Linked DNA regions of Skermanella sp. TT6. The protein of the gene in region 2 interacts with the protein of the main gene of each other region in a pairwise test. Links are inferred from orthologs where the notes say so. Each region holds a gene or a part of one and is shown on either strand. Other genes may lie near its edges.

Region 1 (15,074 bases), 3.2 Mb from region 2 along the record:
CGTCGATCGCCTCTCGCGTGCGCTCCTCGTCGCCCCAATAGCCCTGCATCACGGAATAGCCGCGGGTCAGCAGCTCGCCGGGCGTGCCGACCGGGACGATCCGGCCCTCGGCATCGACGATCTTGACCTCCAGGTGCGGCTGGATGCGGCCGACGGTCGAGACGCGCCGCTCCAGCGGGTCGTCCACCGAGCTCTGGAAGCTGACCGGGCTGGTCTCCGTCATGCCGTAGGCGATGGTGATCTCGCCCATGTTCATCTCGCCGGCGACCCGCTTCATCACCTCGGTCGGGCAGGGCGAGCCCGCCATGATGCCGGTGCGCAGCGTGCTCAGGTCGAAATCCCCGAACCTGGGATGGTTCAGGATGGAGATGAACATGGTCGGCACGCCGTGCAGGCCGGTGCAGTGCTCCTCCTGGACCGTGGACAGGACGGCCTCGGCATCGAACCCTTCCCCCGGTATCACCATGCAGGCCCGGTGGGTGACGCAGGCGAGATTGCCCAGCACCATGCCGAAGCAGTGGTAGAACGGCACGGGAATGCACAGCCGGTCCCGCTCGGTCAGGCGCATCGCCTCGCCGATGAAGAAGCCGTTGTTCAGAATGTTGTGGTGGGTCAGCGTGGCGCCCTTGGGATTACCCGTGGTGCCGCTGGTGAACTGGATGTTGATCGCCTCGTCGAACTGGAGCGCGTCGCGCAGCCGCTCCAGCTCCGCGAAATGCTCGTCCCGGGCACCCGCGGCGATGTCGGCGAAGTTGAGCATGCCGGCGCTCATCTCGTCCCCCAGCCGGATCACCGTCCGCAGGGCCGGCAGCTTGTGCGAGTCCAGGTGCCCGGGCGCGCAGCGGTCGAGCTCGGGGGCGACCTGCCGCAGCATGCCGAGATAGTCGCTGCTCTTGAAGGAAGCCGCCAGGATCAGCGCCTTGCAGCCGACCTTGTTCAGCGCGTATTCCAGCTCGTGGGTGCGGTAGGCCGGGTTGATGTTGACCAGCACCAGCCCGGCCTTGGCCGTGGCGAACTGGGTCAGCACCCATTCGGAATTGTTCTGCGACCAGATTCCGATGCGGTCGCCCGGCTTCAGTCCCAGCGCGATCAGGCCGGCGGCCAGCCGGTCGGTCTCCGCCCTGAACTGCGCGTAGGTCATCCGGACGCCCTGATGCCGGACAACCAGGGCGTCGGCCTCCGGCGATAGGGCCGCCATGCGGTCCAGGTGGACGCCGATGGTGTCGCCGATCAGCGGCGTAGGCGACGCGCCGTGGACATAGCTGCGGGTCAGCAGGGGTGTCTGGGTGGGTTCGGCCATCGTTTCCTCCGCGCGGCACCGTTGGCCACGGTGCCTTCTTCGTCTTGGTCCTTCTCCCGCGCACTTGGCGCGCGGGCGGATGACTACAACGATCAAGGAGGAGGATGAAACGGCGCAAACGAAGGCGCCGGGATTCGAACAACGTTTGATCTGGTGGCGAAAGTCAAACGCCGAGATGAAAGGACACGGTCCTCACACCCTGTAAATCAGATGACGTGGATGACCGCTTGGCTCGCGGCGCCGACCGTGGCGGCAAGGAAAACAATACGGGCTACGAAGCGTTCTGCCGGCGACCAACGCGCCCAGTCCTTGGAAAAGCTGTTCCACATGACAGCACCATCTTGGAGGTTTCACGAGCTTGGCTGATGACCTCCACCCTGAACGATCCCGGTTATTATCCGGTTAACATCATGGTTAACGGCAGCCCTCGAGTTTTGTTCCGTGACGATGTCACAGATGCCCGGCATTTGGTTGTTCCAAGGCCGGAAAAAGCATGATCGCCAGGGCCGTTCGGCGAGGACCTCGCGGGATGCGCCGCCCCGGTATGCGAACCCGGCCCGCGTGACTCACCGCAGAAGATGAAGCGGGGGATCGTCCGTTCCGGCCGGAGAACCGAATCACTCGCCGGGGCGGAGGAGGTCGGGGAAAACGTCGCCCGGCGCCTGGGCGTCCATCAGGCGGTCCATGTAGGCGTCGTGCTGATCCGGCGTCGCGGCGTCGATCAACCGTTCCACATCAGCCGGCAATGCGCCGAAGCGGCGGGTGAACTGGCGCTTGAGCATGGCGGCCCTGCCCCTGGCCTCGCCCTGGGCGACGCCCCTGGCCTCGCCCCTGACTTCCCCCTCGGCGACGCCCTTGGCGATGAGTTCCTGTTCCCACTTCTTGATGCGTTCCGCTAGCATGCCCTGAACCTCCTCGATATCCATCGGCACCGTCGCGGCCGGCGCGGCGCCGACCAGGCCCGCGACCGAGTGCGCCACCACATCGCCGAACGCCGGCCATGGCGTGGCCCGGATGGACGGCGAACGGTTCCGGTTCCGGCCTTGGACATTTAATTCCGGTCGTTGGGCCACGGCCCAACGCACCGCCGAAGATGAAGCGGGGGATCGTCCGTTCCGGCCGGAGAACCGAATCACTCGCCGGGGCGGAGGAGGTCGGGGAAAACGTCGCCCGGCGCCTGGGCGTCCATCAGGCGGTCCATGTAGGCGTCGTGCTGATCCGGCGTCGCGGCGTCGATCAACCGTTCCACATCAGCCGGCAATGCGCCGAAGCGGCGGGTGAACTGGCGCTTGCGCATGGCGGCCCTGCCCCTGGCCTCGCCCCTGACTTCCCCCTCGGCGACGCCCTTGGCGATGAGTTCCTGTTCCCACTTCTTGATGCGTTCCGCCAGCATGCCCTGAACCTCCTCGATATCCATCGGCACCGTCGCGGCCGGCGCGGCGCCGACCAGGCCCGCGACCGAGTGCGCCACCACATCGCCGAACGCCAGCCGCAGCGTCGCATGGCCCGGATGCTCGGCGAACCAGGCCACCGCCTGGGCGACCAGGCCGGGCAGGTCCTCGGGCCGGTCGCAGATCTCGATCCGGAACAGCAGCGCCACCAGGCTGTCGTGCCGGGCCAGGTCCTCGGCGCGCAGCCGCTTCTCGTCGATCAGATGATAGCGGACCTGCGGCTGCCAAGGCCAGAGCGGCGAGTCCTCGGGCAGCGCCACCAGGTCGGTCGTGTCGGCGGGGCTGTTCCAGCGGGCCTCGCCGGCGTAGAGCACGATCGGCAGCAGGGGCGGCAGCCGGCCGCCCGGGGCGAGGGCGCGGACGTCGATGATCTGTTGCCAGAGCAGGCCGGAATAGACCTGCACCCGCACCGGCATGAACCGCTCCGGGGTCGCCTGAAACTCCAGCATCAGGTAGATGTGGACCATCTCGCCGGCCAGCGTCGGCACGCGCCAGATCACGTCGCCCTCGCGCCGCTGGCCGCGGGCGGCGTGGAACTTGGCGTTGACCCGTTCGAGCCGGGTGAAGTCCAGCAGGGCGGCGATCCCGGCGGGCAGGAAGCCGCGCACGAGCTGCTCGATCATCACCGGGTCGGAGAACAGGCGGTGGTACAGGGAGTCGGAGGCTTGCATCGTCGCGGGCGCCGGTCAGGTGATAATCACGCGAACAGCAGCACACTCCCGCAACCATCGGCAAGGGCCGGACGGCCGCCGCGACCTTCTGACCCGACGCGATCCATCAGAAGGGGTCTGACCGCCTCGGGTCCGGCCACGCGACCGCGACCCTGATGATTTCAGCCAGGAAGTGGTCGATACGGGCTTGGTTGCGCGCGTCGGTCAGGGCCAGCCCGCGAAGCGCAGGCGCTCCTCGCCTACGCGGAACAGTGGCAGGCCGCTGGTCGAGGACAGCACCTCGCCGTCAAAACGGACATCCTCAGGCTTGGAACCGACCGATGACAGGCCGGCAAGTTTAGGAGCAGGGTCAACCTTGACGGGTGATTGTCAAACTCAGGTCAGGTTTTCGTTTAGCGATTAAACCCACGAGAATTCAAGCGGTTACGCTACACTCAGCAACGGCCGAGCATAAAATTGGGCAAAGTGTCGTCGCCGGACTGAAATTCCTACTGTCGCCCGATTCATATTGACATTATGCGATAGAATAGGACAATTATCCGAATCAGCTCACTGCCAGCAAAAGGCAAGCCGTCATGACCGCTCCCGCTCCCCGTCCAGCCGTCCGGCAGGATTTTTCCAGCGAGGAGATCGCCGCCGGTGCGTCGGCGGCGGAGGCCGTGCGGCGGGCGGGGTACTCGCCCCTCGGCGTCAGGCAGCGCGGCCATTTCCTGCATGACCTTTCGGCGGTTCCCGGCAGTGACCCCGCCCCCGCAGTGACCGATGATGACCTTTCCGCGATCCCCGGCAGTGACCCCATCCGGCGCCCCCCATGGCGTCTACTCCCCCAGGCTGCTAGAACATCCCCATGGAATGGACCGACGAGGCGATCGTGCTGTCCGCCCGGCCGCACGGCGAGGCGGCCGTGGTGGCGACCCTGCTGACCCGCACCCACGGCCGGCATTCCGGCCTGGTGCAGGGCGGCCGTTCGTCCAAGCAGCGGGGCAACCTGCAAGCCGGCAACCGGGTCAGCGCGCGCTGGCGCGCCCGGCTGGCCGACCATCTCGGGACCTTCACGATCGAGCCGATCCACAACAATGCCGCCGGCATGCTGGACGACCCGCTGCGCCTCGCGGCGCTGGTGTCGGCCTGCACGGTGACCGAAGTGGTCCTGCCCGACCGGGAGCCGCACGAGCCGGTCTTCCACGGGCTGGCGGCCCTGCTGGAGGCGTTCGAGACGCCGCTGTGGGCGCCGGCCTATGTCCGGTGGGAACTGGGGCTGTTGCAGGAGCTGGGCTTCGGCCTCGACCTCGCGTCCTGCGCCGCCACCGGAAGCAACGACGCGCTGGCCTATGTCAGTCCACGCACCGGCCGGGCGGTGTCCCTGTCCGCCGGCGAGCCCTACCGCGACAGGCTGCTGCCCCTGCCGGGCTTCCTGGCCGGACAGCCCGGCTGGAGCGAGGCGGACGTGCTTGCCGGCCTCGAACTGACGGGGCATTTCCTCGAACGCGACGCGCTCGCCCATGCGTCCGCCCAGGCGGTCGCGGCCCTGCCTGCCGCCCGTACCCGTTTCATAGAACGCTATCGCAAAATGGCTACCCTTCCTGGTAGTAGATAAGACATGACCGACCCTGCACTCGATATCCACGACAAGCCGCTCTCCGAGGCGCTCGGCGAGCGGTACCTCTCCTACGCGCTGTCCACCATCATGGCGCGCTCGCTGCCCGACGTGCGCGACGGGCTGAAGCCGGTCCACCGCCGGCTGCTCTATGCCATGAGCCAGCTCAAGCTGGACCCGGACACCCCACCGAAGAAATGCGCCCGCGTCGTCGGCGACGTGATCGGCAAGTTCCACCCGCACGGCGACACCGCGGTCTACGACGCGCTGGTCCGGCTGGCGCAGGACTTCGCGGTCCGCTACCCCCTGATCGACGGGCAGGGCAACTTCGGCAATATCGACGGCGACAACGCCGCCGCCATGCGGTACACCGAGGCCCGCCTGACAGACGTGGCCCGCGCCCTGCTCGAAGGGATCGACGAGGACACCGTCGATTTCCGCGGCACCTACGACGGCGAGGGCGAGGAGCCGATCGTGCTTCCCGCCGCCTTCCCGAACCTGCTGGCCAACGGCTCGCAAGGCATCGCGGTCGGCATGGCGACCTCGATCCCGCCGCACAACGCGGAAGAGCTGTGCGACGCCCTGAGCCACCTGATCAAGAAGCCCGACGCCACGGTCGAGGACCTGGTCCGGTTCATTCCCGGCCCCGATTTCCCGACCGGCGGCGTCCTGGTCGAGTCGCAGGCCGCCATCGCCGAGGCCTACCGCACCGGGCGCGGCAGCTTCCGGGTGCGCGCCAAATGGGAGGTCGAGAAGCTGGGGCAGGGCACCTGGCAGATCGTCGTCACCGAGATCCCCTATCAGGTCCAGAAGAGCCGGCTGATCGAGAAGATCGCCGAGCTGCTGGCGGCGCGGAAGCTGTTCCTGCTCGACGACGTGCGCGACGAATCGGCGGAGGACATCCGCCTCGTCCTGGTGCCGAAGAACCGCAACGTCGATCCCGACGTGCTGATGGAATCGCTGTTCAAGACCACCGACCTGGAAACCCGGTTCGGCCTGAACATGAACGTGCTGGACAAGGACAACGTCCCGCGCGTCATGAACCTGCGCGAGGTCCTGCAAGCCTTCCTGGCGCACCGGATCGAGGTGCTGGAGCGGCGCTCGCGCCACCGGCTGGGCAAGATCGACCACCGGCTGGAAGTGCTGGGCGGCTACCTGATCGCCTACCTGAACCTGGACGAGGTGATCCGGATCATCCGCGAGGAGGACGAGCCCAAGCGCTCGCTGATCAAGGCCTTCTCGCTGACGGAGGTGCAGGCCGAGGCGATCCTGAACATGCGTCTGCGCTCGCTCCGCAAGCTGGAGGAGTTCGAGATCCGCAAGGAGCACGACAGCCTGTCGGCGGAGCGCGCCGACCTGCTCGACCTGCTGGAGAACGAGCCCCGGCGCTGGAAGGCGATCGCCAGGCAGGTCGCGGAGACCCGCAAGCGGTTCGGCAAGGCGACCAAGCTGGGCGCCCGCCGGACGGTGGTGGCCGACGCCCCGTCCGCCGTGATCATCCCGCTGGAGGCGATGGTCGAGCGCGAGCCCGTCACCGTCTTCTGCTCCGAGAAGGGCTGGATCCGCACGGTCAAGGGCCATCAGGCCGATACGTCCGACATCAAGTACAAGGACGGCGACCGGGAGCGCTTCGTGCTCCGGGTGGAGACCACGGACAAGCTGATCGTGCTGGGGACCAACGGCCGGTTCTATACGCTCGGGGTGGACAAGCTGCCGCGCGGCCGGGGATTCGGCGAGCCGCTGAGGCTGATGATCGATCTTGCCAACGACGCCGATCTGGTCACCCTGTTCAAGCACCGGCCGGGGCGCCGGCTGCTGGTCGCGGCCTCCAACGGCCGGGGCTTCCAGGTGGAGGAGGACGAGGTGATCGCCCAGACCCGCGGCGGCAAGCAGGTCATGACGCTCGGCGACGGCGTCGAGGCCAGGTTCTGCATCCCGGCGGAGGGCGACTCGGTCGCGGCGATCGGCAACAACCGCAAGCTCCTGGTATTCCCGCTGGAAGAGGTGCCGGTGATGGCGCGGGGCCGCGGCGTCATGATCCAGAAATACACCGACGGCAGCCTCGCCGACCTGACGACCTTCAAATTCTCGGAGGGGCTGTCGTGGAAGAGCGGGGAGCGCACCCGGCTGGAGGCCGACATGACCCCCTGGAAGGGCAACCGGGGCACGTCCGGGCGCCTGCCGCCCAACGGGTTCCCGAAGAACAACCGCTTCACCTGATCCCGATAAAGCTGTCCCGCCGAGGAACACTCCGACCGTCGTTTCGTTCTTCGTCGCACGAAGCCCCGGCATCACGGATGCCGGGGCATGTGACGACTGTCGGAGAGTGGGATGCGCAGAAGCCTGATGATGACGACCGCCGCGCTGGCCGCCTGGTCCTGGGTCCCGGGCGCCGGTGCGCAGCAGCCGGCACCCGTGACGGCGCCCCCGGGGCCGGAGATCAACGTCCAGCAGCCCCCGGCCTCGGTCGATGTCCAGCAGCCGGCCCCGGAGGTGACGGTCGAACAGCGGCCGCCGGAGATCATCATCGAGCAGCAGGCGCCGCAGATCATCGTCCGGCAGGCGCCGCCCCGGATCATCGTGCGCCAGCCGCCGCCCGAGATCACGGTCCGACAGTTCCAGCCCCAGGTGATCGTCCGGCAGCGCGAGCCCGAGGTGATCATCGAGCAGGCGGATCCCGAGATCCAGGTCGAGCAGCCGGAGCCCCGGGTGACCGTGCAGCAGGCGCAACCCCGGATCGACGTTCAGCAGGCCCAGCCGCAGGTGGTCATCGAGCAGCCAGAGCCGCGGGTCGATGTCCAGCCGGTCGTGCCGGCTCCCGCGCCGGCCGTTCCGCCCGCCCCGGCACCCATGGCCGAGGCGCCCGCCCCGATACCCGAGCCGGCGCCCGAGGCGGCGCCGGCCGACGGTCCCGTGGCGGGCGTGGCCCCGGAACGGATGATCGGCCGCCCCGTGGTCAATGCCCAGGGCGAACCGCTCGGCCAGATCCGGGACCTCCTGCTCGGGCCGGCCGGAACCGTGGAGACAGCCATCGTCGACGTGGGCGGCTATCTCGGCGCGCCGAAGGAGGTCGCGGTGCCGTGGGGGCAGGTGAACGCCGAACCGCAGGAGGGGCCGGTCACCCTGCCGATGGACCGGCAGCAGCTCGAAGCAGCACCCGACCACGACTATGCCGAGGGCGCCAACGCCGTCGTCGGCCCCGCCCGCTGACCCGCGCCGCAAACAGGAGCAAACCCCATGAAGAGACACCTTCTCCTGGCGCCGGCCCTGGCGCTCTGCCTGGCCGCTCCGGCCCTCGCCGCCGCCCTTGCCCAGGACCAGCCGGCCCCGGCGCCGCGGCAGGAGCCGGCGGGAGCCGTCGTCCAGGGCCAGGGCACGGTCGAGGTCCGGCCGGCCGACCCGCAGATCCGGATCGAATCGGCACCCGCGGAGGTGCAGGTCGAGACGACGGGCGAGCCGCAGATCCGCGTCGTCGAGGTGCCGACCATCGCCGGCCGCATGCCCGAGGATGTGGTCGGCTGGAACGTCCGCAACAGCGCTGGCGAGGACATCGGCGAGGTGCGCGATTTCGTGACCGAGCCGGACAGCCCGGCGATAACCAGCCTGGTCATGTCACGGTCCCGCCTGCTCGGGCTGGGCGAGCGGCTGGTCACGCTGCCGTGGGACAGCGTCCGGGTCGATCCGCAGGGGAACGCGCTGGTCACGACCCTGGGCCAGGAGGAACTGGATAACGCGCCGGAGTTCGAGTACGGCGCCGAAGCCAGCACGATCATCGGTCCGGAGCGGAACGACCAGTGACGGCCGGCAATCCCAAGAGAAGCGTAAATCCAAGAGAAGCGTGGAAGTACGGGTAGGAGCCATCAGAGATGTACAGGACATCCGTTTCCCTCGCGGCGCTGGCGATGCTCGCCTCGACCGCGGGCGCCGCGCAGGCGGAGATCCAGGTCGGCGTCGTGACTGCCGTGACGGGTTCCATGGCATCGTTCGGCGAGCAGATGCGCAGCGGCGTCGAGGCCGCCGCGAAGGAGATCAACGCCAAGGGCGGGATCAACGGAGAGGAGATCGGCGTCAAGGTCTATGACGACGCCTGCGACCCCAAGCAGGGCGTCTCCGCCGCCAACCAGATCGTCAACGACGGCATCCGGTTCGTCATCGGCCACATGTGCACGGGACCGTCGGTGCCGGCCTCCGACGTCTATTCGGAGGAGGGGATCGTCATGATCTCGCCGACCGCGACCGCGCCGGTGCTGACCGAGCGCGGCCTGGACAACGTCTTCCGGGTGGCGGGGCGCGACGACCAGCAGGGGCAGGTGGCCGCCGACCACATCGCGGCGCAGATCCAGAACCCCAAGGTCGCGATCATCCACGACAAGCAGGCCTACGGCAGCGGGCTGGCCGACGCCACGGCCAAGCGGCTCGCCGAGAAGGGCATCCAGCCGGTCATGACCGGCTCGGTCAATCCGGGCGAGAGCGATTTTTCCGCCCTGGTCACCAAGATGAAGTCGGAAGGCGTGAACACGGTCTATTTCGGCGGCTACCACGCGGAAGCCGGCCAGATCGTCCGCCAGATGGGCAACGCCGGCATGGACGCCGTGCTGGTCGCGGGCGACGGCCTGTCCAACCCGGACTTCTGGGCCATCACCGGGGAGAGCGGGGCCGGGACCCTGTTCACCTTCAGCCCGGACCCGACCGCCAATCCGACCGCCGCCCCCGTGATCGAGCAACTCCGCGCGGACGGCATCGACCCGGCCTTCTTCACGCTCTACAGCTACGCGGCCCTGCAGGTGCTGGCCCAGGGCATCGAGGCGGCCGGCGAACCGGAGCCGGATGCCGTCGCCGACGCGCTCCGCGAGGGGACCTTCGACACGGTGATCGGTCCGCTGGACTTCGACGACAAGGGCGACCTGACCGAGCCGGCCTACGTCATGTATTCCTGGCAGGACGGGAAGTACGGCCAAGTGTCGGCGCGATAAAGCTGTCGCCCGGGGGAGGGTGCGCGTCCCGCGCACCTCGGGCGGCGGGACGCCGCCCCTCCTCCGCTGTTGTCATGGGAATCCTATCCAAGACAGAAAGGCATCCCATGCGCAGCCTGCGAAATTCCACGGTCGTCATCACCGGCGCTTCGAGCGGCATCGGCCGGGCGACAGCCGTCGCCTTCGCCCGGCAGGGCGCCAACCTGGCCCTTGCCGCCCGCCGCGACGAGGCGCTGGACGAGGTTGCCGCCGAATGCCGGAGCCACGGCGCCGACGTGATCGCCATTCCGTCCGACGTGACCGAACTGGACGACATGCGCCTTCTGGCGGAGGAGGCGGCCGAGCGGTTCGGCGAGATCGACGTCTGGATCAACAATGCCGGCATCGGCCTGGTCGGGCCGTTCGCCGACGTGCCCATGGCCTCCCACCGGCAGGTGATCGAGACCAACCTGTTCGGCAGCATGAACGGCACCCATGCCGTGCTGCCCTATTTCCTGGAGCAGGGCCACGGCACGCTGATCACCAACATCTCGTTCGGCGCCTGGATCGCGCCGCCCTTCGCCGCCGCCTACGCCGCGAGCAAGTTCGGCCTGGAAGGCTTCACCCAGAGCCTGCGGCTGGAACTGGAGGAGTGGCCCGACATCCATGTCTGCAACGTGTTCCCCGCAGTGATCGACACGCCGGGGTACCAGCACGGCGGCAATTACATGGGCAAGGAGCTGAAGCCCGGATCGCCGCTGGTCCCGCCCGAGCGGGTGGCCGACGCGATGGTCGGGCTGGCGCTGCGCCCCCGGCGCGGCGTCAGCGTCGGCGCGCTGGCGCCGCTGACCAAGCTGGCCCACACCCTGGCGCCGGCCCTGACGGAGGAGGTGATGGCGCGCGGCCTGAGGCGTTATTTCCGGCGGGCGGCGCCGTCGCCCTATACCCACGGCTCGCTGTTCAGGCCGGTGCCCCAGGGGACCGGCGCCTCCGGCGGCTACCGGCAACAGACGAGCGGATCGCAATCCCTGATGCTCGCAGGGCTCGCCGCGGCCGGGGTGATCGCCGCCGGGGTGTTCGCCGCGCGCCGCTGAAACGGGTCTCACCAGAGCAGGCCGTAGACCTCGGCCATGCGGTCCATGCGGCGGCGGAAGCCGAATTCGGACTCGATCCGCCGCCGGGCCGCCCGGGCGAGCCGGCGCCGCGTTTCCGGGTCGCCGGCCAGGCGGCGCAGGCCGCCGGCCAGGGCTTCGGCCGACCCGGCGTCGACCGTCAGCATGTCGGTGCCGTCGCGGGCGAAGCTGTCGATGCCGCCGCACCGGGTCGCCAGCACCGGCACCTCCATCGCCATCGCTTCCAGAACCACGTTGGGCAAGCCCTCGCGGAGGCTGGACAGGCAGAACAGGTCGAAGCACTCGAACAGCCCGACCGTGTCGGCCCGGAAGCCCAGCAGCCGGATGCGGTCGCCATGCCCCGTCGCGGCGGCCTGGGCCTCAAGCGCCGCCTTCTCCTCGCCCTCGCCGGCGATCCACAGTTCCAGGTCCAGGCCCTCGCCGATCAGTTGCGCGACCGCCCGGATCAGCAGGTCGAACCCCTTCTCGGGGGACAGCCGCCCGACGGCGCCGACCAGCAGGCGGCCGGGGGGCAGGTGGCCGCGCTCCGAAGCCAGGACGGCGGGGCCGGTCCGGCGGAAATCCTCCGTGTCGATGGCGTTCTCGATCAGGTGCAGCCGGTCCTCCGGAACGCCGCCGGCGCGGCAGCGCTCGTACAGGTCGGACGACACGACGATCACCTGGTCATGGCGCGGCAGCGTCCAGCGATCGATCGCGTAATAGAGCGGCGTCTTGGAGGTATGCTTGACCCAGCCGTGGACCGTCGTCACCAGCTTGAAGCCGAGCAGCGGCTTCAGCAGCACGCCGAACAGGTTCGTCTTGTAGTCGTGGCCGTGCCAGATCCTGACATCGTTCTCCCGGCAGACCGCCGCCAGGCGACGCAGGCTCGCCGGGCTGAAGGCGGAGGCATCGTCCACCTCGATCAGCGGGCAGTCCTTGGCGGACGCCCGCCTTCGCAGCACCTCGAATCCCGGATCGCCCGGCGGGCGCAGATAGCAGGCCAGTTCGCGGTAGCCGGTGCCGCGCATGTAGCGGGGCGAATTGAAGATGGTCTTTTCCGGCCCGCCGCCGGTTCCGGTTACGATCCGGGTATGCAGCACCGTGACGGCATCGACGGCGCCGCCGCCGGGAGGGACGATGACGTTCATGACGATGCCGTGATCCAGCGTTCGAACTGCGCCGCCTTGGCGTCCCAGCCTTCCCCGGAGAGGCGGGCGCGGGCCCGCGCCTGGGCCTCCGGCAGGGAGCGGCGCGCCCGATGCAGGCACAGGGAGGCGAAGCGGGTTGGGTCGGCGGTCAGGTCCAGGGCGTCGGCCCAGGCCCGGTTGGCGGGGAGGGGAGTCGCCACCACCGGCAGGCCGGTCGCCAGATACTCCTTCAGCTTCAGGGGCTGCATGGCCCGGGTGACGGGCAGGTCGGCATAGGGCATCACCAGGACGTCGGCATCCTCCGCGAGGTCCGGCAGGCGGTCATAGGGGACGGGGCCGAGCCAGGTGACGGCGGGGCTCCGGGCCAGCCGCTCGTCCACGTCGTCGTGCCGGCCGACCATCCTCAGGTCGCAGGTCTCGGCCAGGGTCAGGCAGATGTCGGCATCCAGCCTGCGGTCGGCATGGCCCCAGTAGAGCGCGATGGGGCGCCGCCCCGGTCCGCACAGGGGGCGGCGGCGCACGCCGCTCCAGTGATCCAGGTCGATGCCGTGGGTCAGGAGCCGCGCGTCGAAGCCCAACCCCGACAGGCGCCGGCGCAGCACCTCGGAAACGCAGATCACGCCGGAGGCATGGTTCAGCAGGTCGCGTTCCAGGGTCCGCAGGGTCCCGCCGTCCAGCCCCGGCCACTCGGCGAAGTCGTCCACGCAATAGTAGATCCAGTTCAGGCCGGGAAAGTCGGCGGCCAGATCCGCGGTTATCGGCACCGTCGTGATCACCGCCGCCGGGGCGGGGTCACGTTCCAGCACGGGGGCCAGCGCCCGCCGCAGCAACCTGCGGTTCAGCGCGCGCTCGGCCCGGTTCTTGAAGCCCGGCCAGTGGACGGGGGAGTGGATCCGGGGAGCGGGGTCTTCCGAAGCCTCCGGCTTGGCGGCGCCGGCCGTCCGGAACCATGAGGCTGCCTTCTCCACCGCGCGCGCCAGGTCGGCGCGGGTCAGGCCGGGGCGGCGGGTGCCGATCGTGTTGACCCAGTCCACCTCGAAGCGCGGCAGGAGATGCCGGACGAGATGCTGGGTACTGCTGGGGTGACGGCCCCAATCGTCGCTGAAGACGACCAGGCGCGACCGGGACGGGCTGGGCCGCGATGGCTTCGAAACGGTCGGAGATGTTTCCCGATGCATGGCTGCACCTTGGTGATCCCCTGGTGGGGCATGAAGAACGCTGAAATCCGGAAATGCTGATCCCGGACTGCGGGAAGTACGTACCCGAACCAGGATGCATAGCAAGCCTATCTATTAGGATTTAGCCCCAAAGTATCAGGCGGCCGTGCCAGTGCCGGCGCATTGGGATAAGCCCTTGGTCCGATGCAGAGTGAATGAATTTTTCCGGTATTCCTTCGCGTTCTTCAGGTGTCGAGGCTCAGGCGCGATAATGACGAATGAGCACTTGATTGTGTCAAATCCATTACTCTCTAGGAAAGCCTGATGGACGAAACTCCGGTTGTTCTGGTCACCGGCGGCGCCGGCTATATCGGATCCCATGCCGTGCTGGCCCTGCAGGATGCCGGTTTCCCGGTCGTCGTCTTCGACAATCTCTCGACCGGCATCCGGTCGGCCGTCCCGGACGGCGTCCCGCTGATCGAAGGCGACATCGCCGACACCGAGCATGTGGCGGAAGTGATCCGCGGCTTCCAGGTCGGCGCGATCATGCATTTCGCCGGCAGCATCGTGGTCTCGGAGTCGGTCGAGAAGCCGCTGAAGTATTACCGCAACAACACCCAGAACAGCCTGGGCCTGATCGAGACCTGCGTGCGCCTGGGCGTGAAGCACTTCATCTTCTCCTCGACCGCCGCCGTCTACGGCGAGCCCGAGGCCTATCCGATCGACGAGGAGTCGCCGACCCGGCCGATCAATCCCTACGGCCAGTCCAAGCTGATGACCGAGCATATGCTGCGCGATGCCTCGGCGGCCCACGGGCTGAACACCGGCATCCTCCGCTATTTCAACGTGGCGGGCGCGGACCCGGCCGGCCGGGCGGGCCAGAACACCCCGGCCGCGACGCACCTGATCAAGGTGGCGGTCCAGGCGGCGCTGGGGCTGCGCCCCGCGATATCCGTGTTCGGAACGGACTACGACACGCCCGACGGCACCTGCATCCGCGACTACATCCATGTCTCGGACCTGGCCGACGCCCATGTGCTGGCGCTGCGCCATCTGGTCGGAAAGGGCGGCAACCTGCTGGTCAACTGCGCCTACGGCAGGGGCTTCTCGGTGCGCGAGGTGCTGAAGGCGGTGGAGAAGGTCATTGGCCGCCCGCTGCCGGTCGACGACGCGCCGCGCCGTGCCGGCGATCCGCCGGCCCTGGTCGCCAAGGCCGACCGGATCCACGGGCTGCTGGGCTGGAAGCCCGCCCATGGCAGCCTGGAGGAAATGGTGGAGACGGCCCTGGCCTGGGAGCGCCGCTCCGCCGAAGAGTCCAAGGCGCGCCGGGCCTCCTGACATGTCGATCCAGGACTTCGCGTTCGGAGCCCGCGCCGGGCGGATCGATCCCTATGACGAGGAAGACCGCGCGGAGCGCCGCGTGCGCGAGGTCCTGCGCCTGACGCAGGACCTGCGCGAACTCTTCCCCGGCTCCAGCGGCATCCTGGACATCGCGGTCGGCAACGCCGAGGCGGTGCCCTGGTATCGCACCCTGTTCCGCGGCGTCCGCCTCGTGTGCCTGGAACCGGATCGCCCGTCGCCCGCGATCGCGCGGTTCGGCGGACTGGCCTACTACCGTCGCTTCGACGGAATCAGGGTGCCCTACGGCGCCGACAGCTTCGACGTCGTCACCGGTTTCGGCGCCCT
Region 2 (14,815 bases):
CAGGTGCTCCTGCCGCCAGCCATAGGCGACGGCCCGCAGCAGCGCTATCAGCGTGGTCGGCGTCGCCAGGATCACGCCGTTGTCGATGCCGGCCTCGATCAGGCCGGGGTCGTGCTCCAGCGCGGCGCTGAAGAAGTTCTCGCCGGGCAGGAACAGCACGACGAATTCGGGCGAGGCGGCGAACTGGTCCCAGTAGGCCTTGCCGCCCAGCTGCTTCATGTGCTCCCGCACGTGGCGGGCATGCCGGACCAGGGCGTCGCGCCGGCCGGCGTCCTCGGCCGAGCCGGTCGCGTCGAGATAGGCTTCCACCGGGGCCTTGGCATCCACCACGATGGTCTTGTTGCCCGGCAGCTTGACCACCATGTCGGGTCGCAGCTTGTTGCCCTGGTCGCCGGTCACCGTCTGCTGCTCGAAGAAGTCGCAATGGTCGACCATGCCGGCCATCTCGACCACGCGCTTCAGCTGGATCTCGCCCCAGCGGCCGCGCGCGACGGGGGAGCGCAGCGCCCGGACGAGGTTGGCCGTCTCCCCGCGCAGTTCGCGCTGGCTGTCCAGCAGGGAGAGCACCTGCTGCTTCAGCCCCTCGTAGGCGCCGATCCGCTCCTTCTCCAGGGTCTGGATCTGGCCGTCCATCTTCTCCAGCGAGTGGCGCACCGGGGCGACCAGGTCGGAGATCGCCGCCTGACGCTGCTCCAGGTCGCCGCGGGCGCTCTCCTGGAAACGCTCCAGGGTCGTGCGGGCGAGATCGAGGAAGCTCTGGTTGTTGCTGCGCAACGCTTCCGCCGACAGGGCCTTGAAGGCGTCGGACAGTTTCGATTCGGCCCGCTCCAGCAGGGCGATCTTTTCGGCCGAGGCCAGCCGTTCCTGCTCCAGCCGGGTCTGGAGCTGCGCGTGGCCGGTCTGGGCGCGCCCGAGTTCACCGCGAAGCGCGGAGAGCGCCCGGTCCCGCTCCGCCAGGTCGGCCCGCAGGTCGTCGTTCTGGCGCAGCGCGAAATCCGCCTCCGCCGCCAGCCGGCCGGCTTCCGCCTGGCCGATGCCGCCGCTGCGCAACAGCAGGACGATGCCGGCTCCGAAGACGAAGCCCAGGATCAGCGACAGCACGTCGAGCGCGAACGGCATCAGTTCTCCTTCCACCAGATGACGGGATGCTACCGGATCGGGCGGGGAAAGAGAACGGGGGAAGAACGGTTCGGCCGAAGGCCGTCAGAACGGACGCCTGGACCGGAGCGCCGCGGTCAGGGTGCCGTCGTCCAGATAGTCCAGCTCGCCGCCCACGGGCACGCCGTGGGCCAGCCGCGAGACCGTCACGTCGCAGTCGGCCAGCCGGTCGGTGATGTAATGGGCGGTGGTCTGGCCCTCGACGGTGGCATTCATGGCCAGGATCACTTCGGTCACCTCGGGCCGGCGGGCGCGGTTGATCAGGCCGGAGACGTTGAGGTCGTCGGGGCCGATGCCTTCCAGCGCCGACAGGGTGCCGCCCAGCACATGGTAGAGGCCCTTGAAGGAGCCGGTGCGCTCCAGCGCCCACAGGTCGCCGACCTCCTCCACCACGCAGACCAGGGCGCCGTCCCGCCTCGGATCGGCGCAGACGGAGCAGGGATCGCGCGTGTCCAGGTTGCCGCACACGGAGCAGGTCTTGATGGCGTCGGCCGCCTCGTGCATGGCGTCGGCCAATGGGCTCAGAAGGCTTTCGCGCCGCTTGATCAGGTGCAGCGCCGCCCGCCGCGCGGATCGCGGCCCCAGCCCGGGCAGCTTGGCCAGGAGCTGGATAAGGCGGTCGATCTCGGAACTGCTCAAATTCGCTCCCTGGCTTTGCCGGCTGGAGAGATGCTTTCGCCGCCGGCGTGTAGTTTGTCGCGGCGGCTTCGCTTGTCGCAGCGGCTTCGCTTTTCGTCATAGCCGGGCTTGACCCGGCTATCTCCCGCCGGGAACAGCATCGTCCGACCGCCCGGAGATGACCGGGTCAAGCCCGGTCATGACGGAAATGGGTGCCGTCGTCCGAACGCCCGGTCATGACGGGAAGGAAGGCCGCGCAACCGGAAAGGCCGCCCTTCCGCTCAGAACGGCAGCTTCATGCCCGGGGGAAGCTTCATGCCGCCCATCAGCTTCTGGGTCTCCTCGGCGACGTGCTGCTCGACCTTCAGCTTGGCGTCGTTGAAGGCGGCGACGATCAGGTCCTCGATCACCTCGACGTCGTCGGGATCGACCACGGACTTGTCCAGCTTCAGCTTCTTCATCTCGCCCTTGCCGTTGAGCGTGACGTTGACCATCCCGGCGCCGGACTGGCCGGTGACTTCGACCTCGGCCAGCGCCTCCTGCATCTGCTGCATGCGGGTCTGCATTTCTTGGGCCTGCTTCATCATTTGGCCGAGATTCTTCATGGCTTAAAACTCTCCTATGTCGTCCAGGTCGGACGGGGCTTCCTCGTAGAAATCGGTCTCGAGGGCGTCTTCCGCAAGCGCTCCGTCGGAGGTGGGTTCCGGTTCCGTCAGATCGCGCACTTCGGATATCTCGGCGCCGGGGAAGATGTCGAGCACCGCGCGCACCACCGGATGCCGGGCCGCCTCCTCCCGCGCCTGGGTCTTGGCGTTGCGGTCCTGCTCGCTCAGCGTCGGCTCGCCGGGCGCGCCGGAGATCGTGACCATCCAGCGCCGGCCGGTCCATTCCGTCAGCAGCTTGCCGACCCGGCCGGAAAGCTCCGCCACGGCGCGGTCCTTCGGGCGGATCTCCAGCCGGCCCGGCTCGCACCGGACGCAGTGGACGCTGCTGTAGAGCTGGCCGTACAGCGAGCCTTCGCGCATCTCGCCGAACAGCTCGACCACCTCCCGGAAGGTCTTCGGCTCGGGCAGCGGCTCCGCTTCCGCGGCCTGTTCCGATGGGGCCTGTTCCGAAGGGGCCTGCTCGGGGGCGGCTTGCGCCGTGACGGCTGTCTCCACGGCCGGCTGGGCGGAGCCGGCCTGGATCCGGGGCGGGGCGGAATGGGCCACCGCCAGGGCCGGACCGTTCGCCCGGGCGCCGCCTCCGCCTCCGCCGCTGCCGCCGGCCGGCCCACCCGAGGCCGCGCCGCCCTGGAGCTGGCGGATCAGGTCGGCCGGGTTGGGCAGGTCGGCGGAATAGGCGAGGCGCACGAGCACCATCTCGGCCGCGTCGAAGGGCACCGGCGCGCTCTGCACCTCGCCCAGGCCCTTCAGCAGGATCTGCCAGGCCCGGGTCAGCGCGGGCATGCCCAGTCTGCCCGACAGCTCGCCGCCGCGGACCCGTTCCGTCTCCGGCGTGCCGGGGTCCGTCGCCGTCTCCGGCACCACCTTGAAGCGGGTCAGGAAATGGGTGAAATCCAGCAGGTCCTGGAGCACCACCACCGGGTCGGCGCCGCTGCGGTGCAGGTCGGACAGGATGTCCAGGGCGTCCCGCGGCTGCCCGGTCATGGCCGACTCGAACAGGTCGACCACGCGGGCGCGGTCGGCCAAGCCCAGCATGTCGCGCACCTGGACCGCCGTCAGCCGCTCCCCGCCGAGCGCTATGGCCTGGTCGAGCAGGCTCAGCCCGTCGCGCGCCGAGCCGTCGGCGGCCCGGGCGATCAGCGCCATGGCGTCCGGCTCGACCGTCACGCCTTCCGCCTCGGCGACGCGGTTGAAATGCTTCACCAGAGTCTGGCTGTCGATCCGGCGCAGGTCGAATCGCTGGCAGCGCGACAGCACTGTGACCGGAACCTTGCGGATCTCGGTCGTGGCGAAGATGAACTTCACATGCTCGGGCGGCTCCTCCAGCGTCTTCAACAGGGCGTTGAAGGCGTTCTTGGTGAGCATGTGGACTTCGTCGATGATGTAGACCTTGTAGCGCGCCGACACCGGACCGTAGCGCACGCCGTCGATGATCTCGCGGATATCGTCCACGCCGGTCCGGCTGGCGGCGTCCATCTCCATCACGTCCACGTGCCGGTCGGCGGTGATGCTGCGGCAATTGTCGCAGACGCCGCAGGGCGTGATGGTCGGCCCGCCGGTCCCGTCCGGGCCGGTGCAGTTCAGCGCGCGGGCGATGATCCGGGCGGTCGTGGTCTTGCCCACCCCGCGGACGCCGGTCAGCATGAAGGCATGGGCCAGCCGGCCCGAGCGGATCGCGTTGGTCAGCGTCCGGACCAGCGCCTCCTGGCCCACCAGTTCGGAGAAGTCGCGCGGACGGTACTTGCGCGCCAGCACCCGATAGGCCTTGCCGCCGGCTTCGGACGCGCCGTCGGCAGGCGCGGAGGTCAGGGGAGGGAGGGTCTGATCGGTCAACACGATACTCTGGCGTCGGGCAACGGCGTTGCGGCCAGTCTAATCCCCGACGTCGGCTTGTCGAAGCGGAAAGACGAACCGGCGCGGAGTGTCGGATGATGCTGGGGAAAAACCTGGGGTGGGAGGCTGGACGAACGACCCGAGCCGAAACTCGTTACGGCTGCTTCCTTCCGGACCTGACCGGGTTGGCGAGGGACTCGTCCGCCGCCAACCTCCCGACGCCTATATGGCGCGCGGCGGCGCGCGGAGCAAGGGGAAACGCGCCGCCCCGCGCGCGGGGCGGCGATCCGGGATGAACTCCCTTCCCGAAACCGGTCCGGTGTGCCACCTATATCGCCATGCCAAACAAGCCAAACTTCTACGCCGGCGGCGTTCTCGACAGGGTATCGGCGCAGCGCAAGGACCAGAGCTGGATCGACGCCGTGTTCGCGGCGGCCGAGACCAGGATCGTGCCGATCTGGCGCGCCCAGAACTTCGTGGCCGGAGGAGCCGACCTGCCTCGGGCGGGGCTGCTCTCGGTGGCGGATCTTCCCGAGGGAACGGAATACGTGCTGCTGGGCCTGCGCGACGGCACGGCCTATTTCGCCGCCGACCTGTCCCATGTCGAGGACCCGGCGGTCCATCCCGGACTTTCCGCACGGGGCAGCTTCGCCGACCTGCGCAGCTTCGGCCCGCTCATGGCGCCGGAGGAGGGCAATATCCTGGCCTATGCCCGCGGCCTGACCTGGTGGCATGCTCGCCACCGCTTCTGCGGCGTCTGCGGCCATCCCACGGTCAGCGCGGAAGGCGGCCATGTCCGGCGCTGCACCAATCCCGACTGCGCCACGCCGCACTTCCCCCGGACCGATCCCGCGGTGATCATGCTGGTCCATGACGGCGACCGTTGCCTGCTGGGCCGCCAGTCGCGTTTTCCGCCGGGGATGTATTCGACCCTGGCCGGGTTCGTCGAGCCGGGCGAGAGCCTGGAGGAGGCGGTCGCCCGCGAGGTGCTGGAGGAGACCGGCATCCGGGTGGGCGAGGTGACCTACCACTCGTCCCAGCCCTGGCCGTTCCCCTCGTCGCTGATGCTGGGCTTCCATGCCGAGGCGGTGAGCCGGGACATCAGCATCGAGCAGGACGAGCTGGAGGATGCCGGCTGGTTCAGCCGCGAGGAGATCCTGACCACCTGGGGCGAGGGCGGGACCCACCGCCTGCCGCGGACCGACTCGATCTCGCGCCGGCTGATCGAGGACTGGCTGCACGGCTGAGGCCGCCGGGGTTCCTCAATCGTCGCCGTGGGCCTGGCTCTGCTCGCGGCGGAAGGGATGGGCGGGGTAGACGCCCAGGATCTTCACCTCGCGGGCGAAGAACTCCAGCTCCTCCAGGGCAAGGCGCAGGGGGCGCTCCTCCGGATGGCCCTCGACGTCCGCGTAGAACTGGGCGGCGGTGAAACGGCCCTCGACCATGTAGCTTTCCAGCTTGGTCATGTTGACGCCGTTGGTCGCGAACCCGCCCATCGCCTTGTAGAGCGCCGCCGGCACGCTGCGGACCCGGAATACGAAGGTGGTCACCACCGGGCCTGAATTGGGCGCCGGGTGGACCGGCTCCCGCGCCATGATCAGGAAGCGCGTGGTGTTGTGCTGGGCGTCCTCGATCCCCTGCTGCAGGGACTTCAGCCCGTAGATCTCCCCGGCCAGCTCCGACGCGATGGCGGCTTCCGTGACGTCGCCGCGCTGGGCGATCTCGGCCGCGGCGCCCGCGGTGTCGGCATGGGTGATCTCGCGCAGGCCCAGCGCCCGCGTCACCTTGCGGCACTGGGACAGGGCCTGGATGTGGCTGCGCACGACCTTGATGGTGTCGAGCGTGGCGCCGGGCGGCGCCAGCAGGTGATGGTTCACCCGCTGGAAATGCTCGCCGATGATGTGCAGCCCGCCCTGGGGAAGCAGGTAATGATTGTCGGCGACCCGGCCGGCGACCGAGTTCTCGACCGGGATCATGCCCAGCTCCGCCTCTCCCCCATGCACGGCGGCGAAGACGTCCTCGAACGTGGCGCAGGGCAGCGTCTTGCGGTCGGGAAAGACGTTGCGGCAGGACAGGTCGGAGTAGGCGCCGGGCGAACCCTGGAAGGCGATCAGGCTGGATCTGGACATGGGACCGGAGAAAAACGGGAACGGGGGAGGGGACCGGGATCAGCGCTTGAGGAGCACCCGGGCCCGGGCGAGGTCGGCCGGAGTATCGACGCCGAGCGGAACCGCGTCAACGACGGCCACGTCGATCCTCATGCCTGCGGCCAAGGCGCGCAACTGCTCCAGCCGCTCCTGCTGTTCCAGGTGCGACGGCGGCAGCGACACGAACCGGGCCAGCGCCGCGCGCCGGTAGGCGTAGAGGCCGATATGGTGCAGCAGCGGCGCCTCCCCGGTGGGGGCGGTGGCGCGGGTGAAATAGAGCGCCCGGCCGCGCCGGGCTCCTGGCGCCCGCTCGACCACCGCCTTGACCACGTTGGGATTGCCGCGCTCCGTCGCGTCCTCGATCTCCACCGCCAGCGTGCCGATGTCGACCTCGGGCTCGTCCAGCAGCGCGTAGGCGGCGCGGATCGTCTCGGGCGATATCGTCGGCAGGTCGCCCTGGACGTTGACCACCGAGTCGAACCTGCCTTCCGGATCGAAGGACCGGAGCGCCTCGAAGATCCGGTCGGAGCCGGAGGGATGGTCCGGCCGGGTCAGCACGGCCTGTCCGCCGGCCTTCGTGACGGCGTCGGCGATCTCGGCCTCCGCGCAGGCCACCAGGACCGGGCCGATGGCGGCTTCGGCGGCGCGGCGCCAGACATGGACGATCATTGGCTCGCCGTGGATGTCGGCCAGCGGCTTGCCCGGCAGCCGCGTGGAGGCGAGTCGCGCGGGCACGATGACGACCGGGTTGACCGGAGCCTCGCCCCGGGATCCGGGATTTTCGGTTCCGCCATCGCTTCGGGCGGGATTGTTCTGAGCAGGATCGGTTGGCATGGTGGCCATCTGCGACATTTGGGTTATAGCTGTGCGTGCGACATTTCGTCCCGAGGGTCAAGCTTCAAAGCGGCTGACCCCCGCGCCCCGGGACCCTATGTTGCGGACAAGGAAACAACAAGCCGCTGCGCGTGACAGCAGCCGGCCCGGCCGCTATCGTGCGGTGATTACAAGGGAATTGGGGACTCGCGGCATGTCGAGCATGGAATTCAACAAAATTTCCGGCGCCGTCCTTCTGGGCGGCCTGATCGCGATGATGTCCGGATTCATCGCGGAAGTACTGGTCGCGCCGGAGCATCTGGAGCAGAACGCCTACGTCGTGGACACCAGCGCGGTCACCACGTCGGCCCCCGCCGAGGAAGGCCCGGCCGAGCCGGAGCCGATCGCCCCGCTGCTCGCGGCCGCCGACCCGGCCGCCGGCGAGCGCGCCTCGCGGGCCTGCGCCTCGTGCCACACCTTCGAGAAGGGCGGCGCCAACAGGGTCGGCCCGAACCTGTGGGGCGTCGTCGGCGGTCCGCACGGCCACATCGAAGGCTTCGCCTACAGCTCGGCCATCGCGGACATGCCCGGCAACTGGGACTACGAGGCGCTCAACCATTTCCTGCTGAACCCGAAGGACTATGCTCCGGGCACCAAGATGAACTTCGCCGGCATCAGGCGGGCCGAGGACCGGGCGAACCTGATCGCCTGGCTGCGCACCCAGGCCGACGAGCCGGTGCCGCTGCCCGAGTAACCCTACCGACCCCCCTCCCGTCCGACCGGATGACCAGAGACATGACGGATTCGAACAACACCGATCAACCGGTCACCCCGTCGGGCGAGACGGTGGATCTGGCGTGCCGCCTCGCCGATGCCGCCGGCACCGTGATCCGCAGGTATTTCCGGACGCCCTTCGCGGTGGACGACAAGCCGGACAGTTCGCCGGTCACCGTCGCCGACCGCGAGGCCGAGGCGGCGATCCGCTCGATCCTGGCCGCGGAGCGGCCGGACGACGGGATCGTGGGGGAGGAGCACGGGACGACCAACCCCGACGCCGAGTGGCTGTGGGTGATCGACCCGATCGACGGCACGAAGTCCTTCATCACGGGACGCCCGACCTTCGGCACCCTGGTGGCCCTGCTCCACCGGGGCGTCCCCGTGCTGGGCGTGATCGACCAGCCGATCGTCGGCGACCGCTGGATCGGAGTCGAGGGGCGCCCGACCACGCTGAACGGCAAGGCCGCGCGGGTTCGGGCCTGCCCGACGCTGGGGCGGGCCACCCTGAACACGACGTCGCCCGACCTGTTCGGCCAGCATGATTTCACGGCCTTCCGTCGCGTCGCGGACGAGGTCAAGCTGACCATGTACGGCGGCGACTGCTACGCCTACGGGCTGCTGGCCGCCGGATTCGTCGACCTGGTGATCGAGGCCGGGCTGAAGCTGTACGACTTCGCGGCCCTCGTCCCCGTGGTCCAGGGGGCCGGCGGGATCATGACGGACTGGACGGGAGCGCCGCTCGGCCCCGGTTCCGACGGCCGCGTGCTGGCCGCCGGCGATATAGCCGGCCATACGGAAGCGTTGCGGCGGCTTGGCGTTATGCCGTTCGGTTGATATCCCGGCATTCTTTTCGCTTTCTCCTGCCCATCGCCCATCGCCATCTGATAAGAGTCGAGTCCGCGCGGCCACCGACGCGCCGCGCCGCTCCCTCACCCTTGCGCTTGAGACCAGGGAATGTCTGCCATGCTGATCCCGAAACCAGCCCAGTCAGCTTACGAGAACGCCGACACGGACATCCGCGAGATGCTCGACCGGATGATCGCCGAACTTCAGGCCACCCCTTCCTGGGAACAGCGCAGCACCCAGTTCCTCGAGATCATCGACGCCCTGGAGCTGGCGTTCGAAGGCGACGAGGATGCGGACGACGAGTATGACGACGACGGGGCCGACGGGCTGGATACGGCCGCCCTGGACGAAGACGACCTCGATGACGACGATGAGTTCGACGGCGTCGAGTTCGATGACGACGAGGACGACGAATATGTGGAGCAGGCCGCGTCCGACGGAAAGGTGAACGGCTGGCACGGCGACGATGTGGTTCCGGCCGACGACGGGGATGACGATGCCGTCGTGGTCGAGGAATTCGCCGACGTTCTGCCCTTCTATGTCGGCGCCGTCCTGGAGCGGCTGGGCGAGACCAAGATCGAGCGTCCGGAGCAGGCCGCCTTCTACCTGCTGTCGTGCCACCCCGAACATACGGAAGCGGCGCAATCCTGGCTGGAGAAGGGCGCCAACATGAAGCGGTTCCAGAAGTTCGTGGACGAGACGCCCGACTACGAGGCGATCCTGGAGATGATGGACGACCGCTACGGCGAAGAGGACGCCGACGAAGACGAGGACGAATGAGCGGGCATCCGGTCCCGTGCCGCCGGGTGGGTTCGAAAGGGTTTCGCGGTGGCGATCATGCTCCATATTGTCATGACCGGACTTGATCCACGACTGTCCGGCACGGTGATTGCCCCATCAGGAAAAGTATTGACCGTAGGCAGAAATACTCCCTTTCCGTCATGGCCGGACTTGATCCGGCCATCTTGTCGCGGGTTTCATCGGGGCTCCGTGGCCGGAGATGCCCGGATCAAGTCCAGGCATGACGACTTAAAGAAGAAAACCGGGCCTTGTAAACTTCCCTTGGTTGATCTTGCGGACGCCTTGCCGGCAGTCGCGCAACGAGTCCGGCCAGGGTGCGGGCGCCGATCGGTCGCTCCGGAAAGCCATACGGGGGAATAACGATGAGACTCCTCTTCGCCGTTCCCATGCTGCTGTTCGTCCTGGCTTCCGCCGGCCATGCCGAGGATGCCGTGACCCGGACGCATGCGCTGGCGGAGTTCAGCACGCCGAAACACGGTGCTGGCTTCGCCCGTTTCGACTATGTCGATCCGGCCGCCCCGAAGGGCGGTGCCGTCGTCATGGCCGAGCCGGGAAGCTTCGACAGCCTCAATCCGATCATCCTGCGCGGGCAGGTCCCGCGCAGCCTCGACATCGTCTCGGAGACCCTGTTCACCGGATCCGGGGACGAGCTGGACGTGGTCTACGGCCTGCTCGCCGAGAGCGCGGAATATCCGGCGGATAAGAGCTGGGTGGTGTTCACCCTGCGCCCGGAAGCCCGGTTCCACGACGGCCATCCGGTGACGGCCGCCGACTTCGTTTTCGGCTGGAAGGCCATCGAGCAGCATGGCCGGCCCTTCCTCAAGAGCTTCCTGGAGGATATCGCGGCGGTCGAGGCGCTGGACGAGCATCGCCTGAAGGTGAGCTTCAAGGGAAGCGGCGAGATGAAGCCGCTGATCCGCGCCGCCGGCATCCTGGCGCCGGTGCCCGAGCACTGGTGGACGGCGGAGGGCCGCGATATTTCGAAAACGACCCTGGAGCCGCCGCTGACCAGCGGCCCGTACCGGGTCAAGGCGGTCGATCCCGGCCGGTCGATCACCTACGAGCGGGTGCCCGACTATTGGGGCCGCGACCTGCCGCCCAATGTCGGCCAGAACAATTTCGATACCATCCGCAGCGACTTCTACCGCGACGACGACGTGATGTTCGAGGCGTTCAAGGGCGGCGCCTACGATTTCCGGCAGGAGAACCGGGCCCAGCGCTGGACCTCGGGCTACGATATTCCCCAGGTGAAGGACGGCAGGATCGAGAAGCGGGCGATCGCCAACGAGCGGCCGTTCGGCGCGCAGGGCATCCGGTTCAACATGCGCCGGCCCCAGTTCGCCGACCCGAGGGTGCGCCTGGCGCTCTCGTACCTCTACGACTTCGAGTGGCTCCAGAAGAACATCCTGTACGGCCAGTACCGCCGGGTGAAGAGCAACTTCCCCAACAGCGACTTCGGCGCCGGCGGCCCGCCGACTCCGGCGGAGCTCGCCATCCTGGAGAAATATCGTGGGCGCGTCCCGGAAGAGGTCTTCACCACCGCCTACGATCCGCCGGTCACCGACGGATCGGGCAACAACCGCGACAATGTCCGCAAGGCCATGGCGCTGTTCCGCGAGGCGGGCTTCCAGACCCGCGACAACAAGCTGGTCGATGCCAAGACCGGGCGGCAGCTTCGGATCGAATTCCTGGACGACAGCCAGTCCATGGTCCGGGTGATGCAGCCCTATGTCACGGCGCTCCAGCGGGTCGGCATCGACGCTTCGATCCGGATCGTCGACAGCGCCCAGCACCAGGCCCGGACGGACGATTTCGACTTCGACGCCGTCATGGTCTTCTTCAACTTCTTCCCGCCGCCGGGTACCGAGCAGCGCAGCTATTTTGGGTCGGCCGCGGCCGACGTGAAGGGGTCGGCCAACTATGCCGGCATCAAGGACCCCGTGGTCGATGCGCTGATCGAGGAGGTCGTCGCGGCGAAAGACCTGGAGACGCTTCAGGCGACATCGCGGGCGCTCGACCGGGTACTGCTGTGGCAGCACGCCATGATCCCGCAATGGTATAATGACCAGACCTGGATCGCCTATTGGACCAAGTTCGGCTGGCCGGAGCGCAAGCCCAGGTACGAGGTGGGCTTCCCGTCGACCTGGTGGTCCAAGGAGGCCGCCCGTTGAGGCGTTTCGCCTTGATTAAGCCCGATTCGGCTGCAAAAGGCAGAAGGACGGGAACGCCGGAACGAGCGTCACGCCGGGAACGATTGTCACGCAACGATGCGGCCAGGCCGCGGGAGAGATGAGGGCCGGATGAAGAGACTGCTTGCCGCCGCCGTTTGCCTGGGAAGCCTGCTGCTGGGCGGGACCGCCCCCGCCCTGGCCCAGGATGCCGGAGGGAAGATCACCCGGACCTGGGCCATGGCCGAGTTCGGCGAGCCGCTCTACGGCCCGGACATGCAGCACTGGCCCTATGCCAACCCCGACGCGCCCAAGGGCGGCTCGGTCGTGCTGGGAGCCTTCGGCAGCTTCGACAGTCTCAACACCTATATCCTGCGCGGAAGCTGGCCTTCCGGCATCGGGCTGATCTCCGACAGCCTGATGACGGGATCGGGAGACGAACTGTCCTCCGCCTACGGCCTGATCGCCGAGTCAGCGGAGTATCCCGAGGACAAGAGCTGGATCGTCTTCAACCTGCGGCCGGAGGCGCGCTGGCAGGACGGCCAGCCGATCACCGCCGACGATTTCAAGTTCGCCTTCGACACCATCAGGGAGCACGGGCGGCCCTTCCTCCAGAGCTTCTACGAGGATGTCAGCGGCATCGAGGTGCTGGACCCGCGACGCCTGAAGTTCACCTTCAAGACCCGCGACAGCATGAAGCCGCTCCTGACGGTGGCGTCCGCCTCCCCTTTGCCGCGGCACTGGTGGACGGCGCAGGGGCGCGACATCACCAAGACCACGCTGGAGCCGATCCTGGGCAGCGGCGCCTACCGGATCCGGTCGGTCGACGCGGGGCGCTCGATCACTTACGAGCGGGTGCGAGATTATTGGGCGGCCGACCTGCCGGTGAACCGCGGGCTGAACAATATCGACCAGATCCGGTACGACTACTACCTCGACGACACGGTGCTGGCGGAAGCCTTCATGGCGGGCCGGATCGATTTCCGGCAGGAGAACCGCGCACAGCGCTGGAACCAGAGCTACGACGTGCCCGCCGTCAGGAACGGCAGCATGATCAGGCGGGTGGTGCCGGACCAGACCCCGCGCGGGACCCAAGGCTATATCTTCAACCTGCGGCGGCCGCAGTTCCAGGACGTCCGGGTGCGCGAGGCGATCACCCATCTCTATGATTTCGAGGCGATCCAGCGGACGCTGCTGTTCGGCGAGTACCGGCGCGTGAAGAGCTGGTTCCCCAACTCCGAGTTCGGCGCCGACGGCCCGCCCGACCCCAAGGAGCTGTCGATCCTGGAGAAGTACAGGGACAGGGTCCGGCCGGAGGTGCTGACCAGGGCCTACGAGCCGCCGGCGACGGATGGGTCCGGCAACATCCGCGCCAACCTGCGGGAGGCGCTCCGGCTGTTCAGGGAAGCCGGCTGGGAGCTGAAGAACAACCGGCTCGTCAATCCGGCCGGCGAGCAGATGCGGATCGAGGTCCTGCTGGTCAGCCCGGCGCTGGTCCGCCTGACCGAGCCGTTCGTGCAGAACGCCAGGCGCGCCGGCATCGACGCCTCGATCCGCGTGGTGGACACCTCCCAGTACCAGGTGCGGATCGACGACTTCGACTATGACCTGCTGTCGGTCGCGCTGAACTTCTTCCCGCCGCCGGGCGCCGAGCAGCGCAGCTATTTCGGATCGGCCGCCGCCGCGACCCGGGGTTCGGCCAACCTGGCCGGCATCAAGGACCCGGTCGTGGATGCGCTGATCGAGGAGCTGATCGCCGCCAAGGACCTGGAAACGCTGGCCGCGACCAACCGGGCGCTGGACCGGGTTCTGTCCTGGGGCTGGTACCAGATCCCCCAATGGTACAACGACGAGTCCTGGCTGGTTTACTGGAACAAGTTCGGCTATCCGGAGAAGATGGCGAGATACACGATCGGCTTCCCCACCACTTGGTGGATCGATACCGGCAAGCAGGCATCCGTCCGCTCGCCCGGCTGAAGCGGCAAGTTGGAAAGCAGCGATTGAGGAGACGAGGATGCTGGCTTACATCGTCCGCCGCCTGCTGCTGATCATCCCGACCCTGCTCGGGATCATGGTGATCAACTTCCTGATCGTGCAGGCGGCTCCCGGCGGCCCGATCGAGCAGACGCTCGCCCAGCTCCAGGGGACGGGCGTCGATGCCACGGCGCGGATCGGCGGCACGTCGGGCGGCGGCGACCTGCCGCCCCAGGCACAGCAGTCGGGCGGCGAGCAGGCCGCCGGTCGCTACCGGGGCGCCCAGGGCCTGGACCCCGAGTTCATCAGGCAGCTGGAGCGGCAGTTCGGCTTCGACAAGCCGCTGCACGAGCGCTTCTTCCAGATGATGACCAGCTACCTGACCTTCGATTTCGGAACCAGTTACTTCCGCGACCAGCGGGTGATCGACCTGGTGATCGACAAGCTGCCGGTGTCGATCTCGCTGGGGCTGTGGACCACGCTGATCACCTACCTGATCTCGATCCCGCTGGGGGTCCGCAAGGCGGTGCGCGACGGGTCGAAGTTCGACATCTGGACCAGCGGCGTGGTCATCGTCGGCTACGCCATCCCCAGCTTCCTGTTCGCCGTGCTGCTGATCGTCCTGTTCGCAGGCGGCCGCTACCTCGACTGGTTCCCGCTGCGCGGGCTGACCAGCGAGGGCTGGGACCTGATGCCCTGGTGGCAGCAGGTGCTGGATTATTTCTGGCACATCACCCTGCCGGTGCTGGCGCTGGTGATCGGCGGCTTCGCCGGCCTGACCATGCTGACCAAGAACAGCTTCATGGAGGAGGTCAACAAGCAGTACGTCATCACCGCGCGCGCCAAGGGCCTGAACGAGCGGCGGGTGCTGTACGGCCACATCTTCCGCAATGCCATGCTGATCGTGATCGCCGGGTTTCCCGGCGCCTTCATCGGCATCCTGTTCACCGGGTCGCTGCTGATCGAGGTGATCTTCTCGCTGGACGGGCTGGGGCTGCTGGGCTTCGAGGCGGCG

Evidence for each region.
Region 1: the proteins of recR (region 2) and recO interact in binary tests that used the Escherichia coli proteins (3 or more experiments, as listed by UniProt). The link is inferred for Skermanella sp. TT6 from one-to-one orthologs.

Annotation. Positions count from the first base shown.
Region 1 is NZ_CP067420.1:3,565,141-3,580,214, reverse strand. The notes cover bases 3,155-6,144. They hold recO (DNA repair protein RecO), read left to right. Parts: upstream 3,155-4,269; coding sequence 4,270-5,019; downstream 5,020-6,144. Other genes in these bases: parC (DNA topoisomerase IV subunit A), read left to right, coding at 5,023-6,144; IGS68_RS16850 (Rpn family recombination-promoting nuclease/putative transposase), read right to left, coding at 3,155-3,422. Also shown: IGS68_RS16860 (AMP-binding protein), read right to left, coding at 1-1,300; IGS68_RS36005 (hypothetical protein), read right to left, coding at 1,507-1,629; IGS68_RS36000 (hypothetical protein), read left to right, coding at 1,666-1,797; IGS68_RS16855 (RpnC/YadD family protein), read right to left, coding at 1,918-2,280; more of IGS68_RS16850, read right to left, coding at 2,433-3,154; more of parC, read left to right, coding at 6,145-7,239; IGS68_RS16835 (PRC-barrel domain-containing protein), read left to right, coding at 7,351-8,229; IGS68_RS16830 (PRC-barrel domain-containing protein), read left to right, coding at 8,257-8,817; IGS68_RS16825 (ABC transporter substrate-binding protein), read left to right, coding at 8,886-9,992; IGS68_RS16820 (SDR family oxidoreductase), read left to right, coding at 10,100-11,065; IGS68_RS16815 (glycosyltransferase family 4 protein), read right to left, coding at 11,074-12,231; IGS68_RS16810 (glycosyltransferase), read right to left, coding at 12,228-13,409; UDP-glucose 4-epimerase GalE, read left to right, coding at 13,713-14,726; IGS68_RS16800 (methyltransferase domain-containing protein), read left to right, coding at 14,728-15,074. UniProt on the Escherichia coli protein: Involved in DNA repair and RecF pathway recombination.
Region 2 is NZ_CP067420.1:361,630-376,444, forward strand. The notes cover bases 1-2,731. They hold recR (recombination mediator RecR), read right to left. Parts: upstream 1,798-2,731; coding sequence 1,204-1,797; downstream 1-1,203. Other genes in these bases: IGS68_RS01710 (DNA recombination protein RmuC), read right to left, coding at 1-1,119; IGS68_RS01720 (YbaB/EbfC family nucleoid-associated protein), read right to left, coding at 2,058-2,381; IGS68_RS01725 (DNA polymerase III subunit gamma/tau), read right to left, coding at 2,385-2,731. Also shown: more of IGS68_RS01725, read right to left, coding at 2,732-4,274; nudC (NAD(+) diphosphatase), read left to right, coding at 4,613-5,521; IGS68_RS01740 (prephenate dehydratase), read right to left, coding at 5,537-6,403; IGS68_RS01745 (3-deoxy-manno-octulosonate cytidylyltransferase), read right to left, coding at 6,443-7,255; IGS68_RS01750 (c-type cytochrome), read left to right, coding at 7,449-7,988; hisN (histidinol-phosphatase), read left to right, coding at 8,030-8,845; IGS68_RS01760 (hypothetical protein), read left to right, coding at 8,975-9,637; IGS68_RS01765 (extracellular solute-binding protein), read left to right, coding at 10,021-11,829; IGS68_RS01770 (extracellular solute-binding protein), read left to right, coding at 11,959-13,803; IGS68_RS01775 (microcin C ABC transporter permease YejB), read left to right, coding at 13,841-14,815. UniProt on the Escherichia coli protein: May play a role in DNA repair. It seems to be involved in an RecBC-independent recombinational process of DNA repair. It may act with RecF and RecO.